2 regions of the Ornithinibacillus salinisoli genome follow, and region 1 is predicted to be linked to the other one. Evidence: riboswitches for the same ligand, from Rfam matches in the RefSeq annotation. Region 1 holds a riboswitch; the other holds the start of a gene.
The links. Region 1 has a riboswitch for S-adenosylmethionine ahead of ACFSTA_RS04940 (LLM class flavin-dependent oxidoreductase). Riboswitches for the same ligand answer to the same signal wherever they lie in the genome.
Positions count from the first base shown of each region.

Region 2: another riboswitch for S-adenosylmethionine. It lies ahead of ACFSTA_RS15730 (methionine ABC transporter ATP-binding protein); the one in region 1 lies ahead of ACFSTA_RS04940 (LLM class flavin-dependent oxidoreductase).

Region 1 is NZ_JBHUMI010000009.1:6,433-10,650, reverse strand. Features, by position in the region: gene ACFSTA_RS04945 (ATP-grasp domain-containing protein) at 1-541, opposite strand, end outside; gene ACFSTA_RS04940 (LLM class flavin-dependent oxidoreductase) at 575-1,615, opposite strand; SAM riboswitch class I at 1,806-1,911, opposite strand; gene dacB (D-alanyl-D-alanine carboxypeptidase/D-alanyl-D-alanine endopeptidase) at 1,967-3,517, opposite strand; gene ACFSTA_RS04930 (YndJ family protein) at 3,962-4,218, opposite strand, start outside.
Region 2 is NZ_JBHUMI010000017.1:347,867-352,084, forward strand. Features, by position in the region: gene ACFSTA_RS15710 (arsenate reductase family protein) at 3-359, shown strand; gene gcvH (glycine cleavage system protein GcvH) at 434-817, shown strand; gene ACFSTA_RS15720 (toprim domain-containing protein) at 911-1,264, shown strand; gene ACFSTA_RS15725 (thioredoxin family protein) at 1,285-1,596, shown strand; SAM riboswitch class I at 1,674-1,784, shown strand; gene ACFSTA_RS15730 (methionine ABC transporter ATP-binding protein) at 1,900-2,928, shown strand; gene ACFSTA_RS15735 (methionine ABC transporter permease) at 2,918-3,580, shown strand; gene ACFSTA_RS15740 (MetQ/NlpA family ABC transporter substrate-binding protein) at 3,643-4,218, shown strand, end outside.

The DNA of each region.
Region 1 (4,218 bases):
ACTCAATATACTCCTGAATTAATGTGATTCCATCAACGGATTCGTTAAAACCTTCTCCATCAATATACTCTTGAAATGCATCCATCGAGTTAAAAAGTTGAACTCCAAGACCTTTACCTGCACGATTGTGTTTTGTGATAAACTTTTTACCTGCAAATGATTGAGCCGCTTTTAATATTTTTTCTTTCCCAACTGCTGCAATTGTTTTCGGAGTCTGTACACCTTGTTTTTCAAGTTCTACATATTGTAATACCTTACTAACTTCCAATTGTAGTGCACGACTTCCATTAATTACAATTCGATCATGTTGCTCCAACCATGCCAGTATAGAACTCGTCAATTCTGGTGAATAACGATGTCCTCTCGTATGTGAAGAAGCACTCATCCTACTATAAAAGATCCCTTCTGGTGGTGCCGAGGAAAGATCAACATTTCCCTTATCTACTAACCAATCTTCATATGGAAGTTGTAATTCTTCCAATCTCTTCAATAGATGCTCTGTCCATTCATTATTTTTGTGTATGACATATATTTTACGCAAGGCTCTTATCTCCTTTATGATTAGTATGTTTGTCTATTCGTTACGAAGTTCTTCAACTTTTGGCATGACTTGATTTGCGAAACGTTCCAACTCTTCCAGTTGTGGTGAGCATTGGAGTAATAGTAAATCAACGCCTGCTTGCTCATAAGCTAATATTTGCTTTGCAATTTGCTCAGGTGTTCCAATTAAATTTGGACGCAATCCCCTGTTCGATACAGAATAATCCTGAAGTTGAATTTGTTGTTCTAGTTCAGACTTAGATGTAAAATCCTTAAAGCCAGCATAACCACTAGTATCTTTTACTGTCGTAATTCGCTTTAATTCTTCTTGGGCCTCTTCCTCTGAATCCCGACAAATAACATAAGCTGCCATACCAAAAGATTGTAACGGTTCATGCCCAACTCTATTTCTTCTCTCTTTCATATCTGTAATTTTCGCTTCTATTTCTTCAACTGTACCGCCATGCATCACATAGGCATCGCAAAGTGATGTGATAACCTGTTTTCCTTTTTCACTCTCTCCGCCAGCGTATAAAACCGGGTTAGGACGTTGAACAGGTTTTGGAGACAGTACGGTATTTTCTACTTGATAGAACTTACCATGATAGGTAAAGTTCTCTTCAGTCCACAATCCCTTTAAAATCTCCAAAAATTCGGTTGTACGATCATACCTTTCATCATGCTCCGTAAAATCGCCTCCGTATTGTTTCGCTTCCCCTTCCCACCAGCCGGAAACAACATTTAATGTAAAACGTCCATTACTAATATGGTCGATATTTGCAGCCATTTTCGCTGTTACTGCTGGATTATGGAATACAGGTCTTACTGCAGTCATAATTTCAATTTTTTCTGTTACAGCTGCTAACGCTGCAGCTGTTGACCATGCTTCAAGTGAATCCTGTTCTGGTCCTTTTATATCATTTAAATATAACTCAGCAATCAGTGTTGTATCATAGCCCCACTGCTCAGCTGATTGAATGACCTTCTTTGCGTAATCATAGGTCGGAGGCATATCCTCGAACTCAACATTTCGTAGCCATCCACCAAATATCGGTAACCAAAATCCATACTTCACTTTCTCCACTCCTCTTCTCAATTTTTATAAAAAAAGACTGTTTTCTAAAAGTTTGTTGCTTATTCAAGTAATGAATTTTACTGAGTAATTTACATAGACTGCATTAAAAGATTCAAAAAACCCAAACAAAAAAACTCTTCTCCATCAAGATAGGAAAAGAGTTTTATGACCTGGGTAAAGGGAATTCTCTCTCCTATCTTTCAAGCAAATGCTTGCAGGAATTGGCACAGTATTCCATATGGAACCTGTTGCCGAGGCTTCAAAGGGCCGTGTCCCTCCACCTCTCTAGATAGAATTAAATATAAAATATTTAATTATTAAAACTTAGCATATAGAAAGAAATAAATCGTGTCAACCATTTGAACTCACAGAAAATTCATCTTTAAGCAACCTTACAATTTGGTCAATTACTTGTGGACCATCATCTTCATCGATAATATTATTCAACAAGATGGAAAAAATAAGTTTTTCACTACTTGCTGTATCAACATAGCCAGATAACGTACTTACGCCAGCTATGGTCCCGGTTTTTGCTTGTACAGCAATATCGTTCATTCGAGACCTTAACGTTCCGCCTATCATTCTTTCAGGATTTCCCGAGACAGGTAAAGAATTGTAATAAGTGGAAAACCAATCTTTTTCCTGTACAAGATACAATAACTGAGTAATTTGGTTTGGCGGTAGTAGCGTTACATGAGAAATTCCAGATCCATCTCGAATAACTAGGTTCTTCGTATCCAGTCCCATTTTTTCTAGTTCGGATTCCACAACTTCGATACCTTTTTCCCAACTTCCTTCACCATGGACAAACTGCCCCATTTCTTTCATCATTACTTCCGCATGTACATTATTGCTTAATTTCATAAATGGGATTAGTAGTTCTGATAATGGCATTGAATCATGAGTGAAGAGTAATTTACTATTCTCTGAAACGATGCCACGTTTTACTGTTCCAGTCCATGTAATTCCTTGTTTCTGAAGAGCTTGTTTAAATAAATCCATGGCATATTCAGTCGGTTCCCAAACAGCCATCCATTCTGTTACATTAGCAGCGCCAATAGGAATACTACCTTCAACTGTAAAGGTATTGGTACCATGTTTCCGCTCTAGTGTTATATCTTCTTCCACACTTGCAGTACTCGTTGTAGACGTATTTGCGATTTGGATATATGGCGTATCAGGAGAAATAGATACTTTAGGCTTTTCCCCTACCTTATTGCCTGGAGTTACTTGTACTATTACTGAACCTGCATCATAATCTTTATTCGGAGAGGCTGTTAGAGCTGAAATTTGAGCACCATAATACCAGTGTTCATCTGTCCAATCTAAATCCCTTGATAACCGTACATCATCATACCAAGAATCATCTCCAATAATATCTCCATCAATCATCTCTATACCGTTTTCACGGATTTCTGTAGCAAATGCTTCAAAGTCTTCTTGAAGTAATGTAGGATCACCTTTTCCTTTTAAATAAAGATTCCCTTTTAATGTATTGGACTCTAATTTTCCATTTGTCCAAATTTCAGTTGAAAATTGATAATCTTCTCCAAGTACGTTCAGGGCAGCAAAACCTGTCAACAGCTTCATATTAGAAGCAGGTCGGAGTCGGGTATTCCCAAAGTGTTCATAGAGCAGTTTACCGTCTGAAGCGGATCGAACACTAATGCCAATTAACGCTCCTTGTAATACTGGCTCACTCCTCAGATAATCGTCCAAGCTTGTTATTTCAATAGCCTCTGCCTCCAGATTATTAAGTACGGATTTACTTTCATGTTTCAAGGTATTTTTCCCCTCCACTGATTGGGCCTGTCTACTTTCAGGGCTAGAAGAAAATGTTGCGATAACAAAAACTATAAAGAAAATTGACAGTACACCAAACCCAATTTTATAGAAATTCAATACAACCATCTCCCATATCATACACTTCCCTTATAATGTGTGTTCAAAAATGAGGATGAAAAGGACCAAGAAGTTCGAGGCGGTATAGTTTCGAGCATTAGGAAAGCTCCCCTGAGTCTGCATCGCACGTAGGATAAGTGTTCTTCTTATCCAAGGAACGGAATGTATGTATTTAGATACATGAGCAAGGCTGCATCGAGAAACAACTTCAATGCTGCCTTGTACCGAGGAATATGCTTCTATGAGTATGCTAGGAGACGCAGGTACACCGCTCTTTACGCAGAAACAAACCAACGAGCTTCCACAGGATGTGGTGACTTCGACGTTCGACACAGGACGTGTCGGTAGTTAGTCGAAGATCCCCTATCTAGATGTGTCATTTTTACCGGAATTTTTGAACATCCATTTATAGTCTTTACATCGAATGCCCTTTTTAAAATTTATTCAAGCCATTTTTGTATCATGATGAATTTCATAATTTATCGTTAGGAATGGGAAGGTAAAAATCTTCATATGATGCTGTGCTTGCAATACACCATGTTCTATTTCCTTCACTTGAAAATCCTCTTCGAGTGGAAGTTTTAACAAATATTCTCTAATAGCTAGATAAATTCCCGGATCTGTTTCAGTACGCGAAGCTTGCTTACTTGATAGCTCTAAATGACTCCCTTTTTGTTTAAGGTGTAAAACTCCAACCATTG
Region 2 (4,218 bases), on a different contig from region 1:
TTATGGCATTAACATTTTATTGGTACCCAAATTGTGGAACGTGTAAAAATGCGAAGAAATGGTTTGATGAGCATAACGTTGGGTATAATAGCATACATATTGTGGAAGAAACACCAACTAAAGATGAAATTCTAAACTTAATTGAAAAAAGTGGTTTACCAGCAAAAAAGTTTTTTAATACGAGTGGAAAGAAATATCGTGAATTAAATATAAAAGAAAAAATTAAAGATGCTTCTACGGAACAAATGGCAGAAATATTGGCTTCTGATGGGATGTTAATAAAGCGACCAATCGTGACTGACGGTGAGAAAGTAACAGTTGGTTTTAAAGTAGATCAGTTTGAACAAAATTGGTCATAAGTAAGATGAAATACTAGAAATAATAGCTTGTACAATGTATAGTAAATTTGAATGAATTATTGGAGGGATTTAAGGTGAGCTTACCAAAAGATCTGTTATATTCAGAAGAACATGAATGGGTAAAAAAAGAAGGAGACAAAGTACGTATTGGTATTACTGATTTTGCTCAAGACGAACTAGGTGATATTGTATTTGTTGAGCTTCCAGAAGTAGGAGAAGAAATAGAGGCTGATGAGCCATTTGGTAGTGTTGAGTCTGTAAAAACTGTTTCTGAACTTTACGCTCCACTAAGTGGGAAAATAGTAGAAATTAATGAAGAGCTAGAAGATAGCCCAGAATTAGTGAATGAATCTCCTTATGAAAAAGCTTGGATGATTGTAATAGAACCATCCGATGAATCTGAATATGACGATTTATTATCAGCTGAGCAGTATCAAGAAGTTATTGAGGAAGACTAATAAATCGTACATACAAAGGCTGGCTCTACCTATTAAAAGGTAAAGAGTCAGCCTTATTTCACATAGACCAACTTTTAGGGGTGTATGGTAATGATGGAAGAGTGCTCAGATAAGGTTATTATTGTGGAAGGTTTAACTGATAAAAAACAGATTGAAAAGGTTATTGACGAAGAAGTAACGATTATCTGTACCAATGGAACGTTCGGTGTTGAAAGATTTGATGAACTTCTAGAGACCTATGATCTAGACCATAGAGATGTATTTATTTTGGTTGACGAGGATCAATCTGGACAAAAGTTACGTAAGCAATTATCCAATGAACTCCCCCATGCAGAACATATTCATGTAAGTAGTGAATATCGCGAGGTAGCAACAACTCCAGAAAGCTTTTTAGCTACAGTTCTAGTAAGTAAGCATATTGCGGTTAATCCACTATTTTTGATGTAGTCAGTAGGTAGGGTGATTTTTTGCAAGAAATTAATAATGAAATCTTATTACATGATAGTTATTTACTATTTATACATACCCCTTTTTGTGGTACTTGTCATTTAACGCGTTCGATGATTCATCAAATAGAGAAAATTCATCAAACAGATATATTTCATGAAATGAATGCTTCGTTATATCCACAGTTTATGTTGGAGAATCAAGTAGAAAGTGTTCCTTGTTTATTGATTAAACACAAGGAGGAAGTAGTAGAAAAAATATATGCATTTCAGTCCATTCCTAATGTTTATCAATATGTGATGAAGTATCGGCCAGAGTTGTTTGAAAAATAATTTTTTAAAATTAGTTATTGACAGTGAAATTATTGGATGCTATTATTCTATTTATAATTTAAATCGAATATAAGTAACTCTTATCTAGAGCGGTGGAGGGAAAGGCCCTGTGAACCCGCGGCAACCTTCAAACATTTTGTTTGAAACGGTGCCAATTCCTACAAAGCATATGCTTTGGAAGATGAGAGAACGTGAGATATAACTATTTACGTCTTTCTGTTCTCTTGTGCAGAAAGGCGTTTTTTTATGGTTAAAAGGACATAATAATATGAATATAATTTTTTTCATTTAGGAGGATAAGTTGTGATTTCCATAAAAGGTTTAAGCAAGGTTTTTAAGACAAATTCAGATACGATAACTGCTGTAGATCGTCTTGACCTTGATATTCAAGATGGAGATATATTTGGCGTCATCGGTTATAGTGGGGCTGGAAAAAGTACATTCGTCCGATTGTTAAATAGATTGGAAGAACCATCTGAAGGAAATATTACGATTGGTGAGAAGGAAATAACTGCGCTTAACACGAATGAACTTCGATTGGCCAGACAGGAAATCGGAATGATTTTTCAGCATTTTAATTTACTTTGGTCTCGCACAGTAAAAGATAATATTGCTTTTCCGCTTGAAATTGCAGGAATACCGAAAGTGGAACGTGAAAATAGGGTTCAAGAACTAATCAATTTGGTAGGATTATCTGGTCGAGAAAATGCTTATCCATCGCAATTGAGTGGGGGGCAAAAACAACGAGTAGGTATTGCAAGGGCACTAGCTAACAACCCTAGAGTATTGCTGTGTGATGAAGCAACATCAGCTCTTGATCCAGAAACAACAGATTCGATTTTAGATTTATTAGTAGACATTAATGAAAAGCTCGGATTAACAATTATCATGATTACCCATGAAATGCATGTCATCCGAAAGATTTGTAAGCAAGTTGCTGTTATGGAAAATGGAAAAATTGTTGAACAAGGTGATGTACTTGATGTGTTTTTAAACCCAAAACAAACAGTAACGAAAAAATTTGTTGAGCAAGTAATGGGGAATGGCACGGAAGATGATCTGGAACAATTACTAGAAACCTATAATCAAGGGAATGTTGTCCGTCTTCATTTTGTTGGAGAATCAGCAAATCAAGCATTAATTAGTCAGCTTGCAAAGCGATATCATGTAGAGCTTAATATTTTACAAGGCAAAATCACGCAAACGCAAAGAGGTGCTTATGGGACGTTAATAGTCCAAATAACAGGTGAAACAGATGAAATTGATAAAGCAAGACAATTCATAGCTGATGAAACCTCGGTAGAAGTGGAGGTTATTCGAAATGTTACATGATTCCAATATAAAGATAGATGACTTGCTGGAAGCAACATATGAAACGTTTTATATGACAATAATTGCACTGCTTGGAACTTTTATTTTTGGTATTATTCTAGGATTACTTCTATACCTGACAATGAAGGGTGGGATATGGCAAAACAAATATCTTAACTTTATAGTAGCTGCATTTGTTAATGTGTTTCGAGCTATCCCATTCATTATTTTAATTTTATTGTTGTTCCCATTTACGAACTTTCTAATTGGAACTATTCGTGGTCCAAATGCGGCTTTACCCGCATTAATTATCGGAGCAGCCCCATTTTATGGACGTCTAGTAGAAATCGCGCTACGCGAAGTAGATAAAGGTGTGGTTGAAGCGGCACAGGCTATGGGAGCCAAAACTAGAACGATTATTTTCCGTGTTCTTATACCGGAATCTATACCGGCCTTAGTATCTGGAATAACAGTTACAGCAATAGCCTTAATTGGATATACTGCGATGGCAGGTGCTATTGGAGCAGGAGGTTTAGGTAGTTATGCTTATTACTCTGGATTCCAGCGACGTGATTACGATATAGTATTTATTTGCTCTGTGATAATCGTTTTGATTGTATTTATTTTTCAATTTATTGGAGATTATAGTTCCAATAAACTAGATAAGCGTTAATACATGTGGTTAAAGGGTTAAAAGCCAGTTTTCCAAAAAAAATAATAAAGGGGACGTACAAAATGAAAAAGTTTATTGCAATTTTAGCATTATTCGTAGTTGTTACATTAGCAGCATGTGGAGGAAGCAATTCAGATGAAAATACAATTAAAGTTGGTGCATCTAGTGTTCCGCACGCCGAGATTTTAGAAGAAGCTAAAGACCTTCTTAAAGAACAAGGATATACATTAGAAATTGAACCATATGAAGACTATGTGTTACCGAATGATGATTTAGCAAGTGGGGACTTAGATGCAAACTATTTTCAACATATTCCATATCTAGAGCAAACCGTAGCAGATACAGGTTATGATTTAGACTATATTGATGGAATACATGTTGAACCAATTGGTGTTTATTCTAAAGGTATTTCTAGTCTAGACGAAATTCCAGAAGGTACAGAGGTATTATTAAGTAATTCCGTTCCTGATCATGGTCGAATTTTAGGATTGTTTGAATCAGCAGGATTAATTACATTAGATGATGAAATAAATAAAGAGGAAGCTACAATTGAAGATATCGTAGAAAACCCGAAAGGATTAGATTTTCAGCCAGACTATGATCCAGCATTCTTACCAGAATTATATGAAACGGAAGAA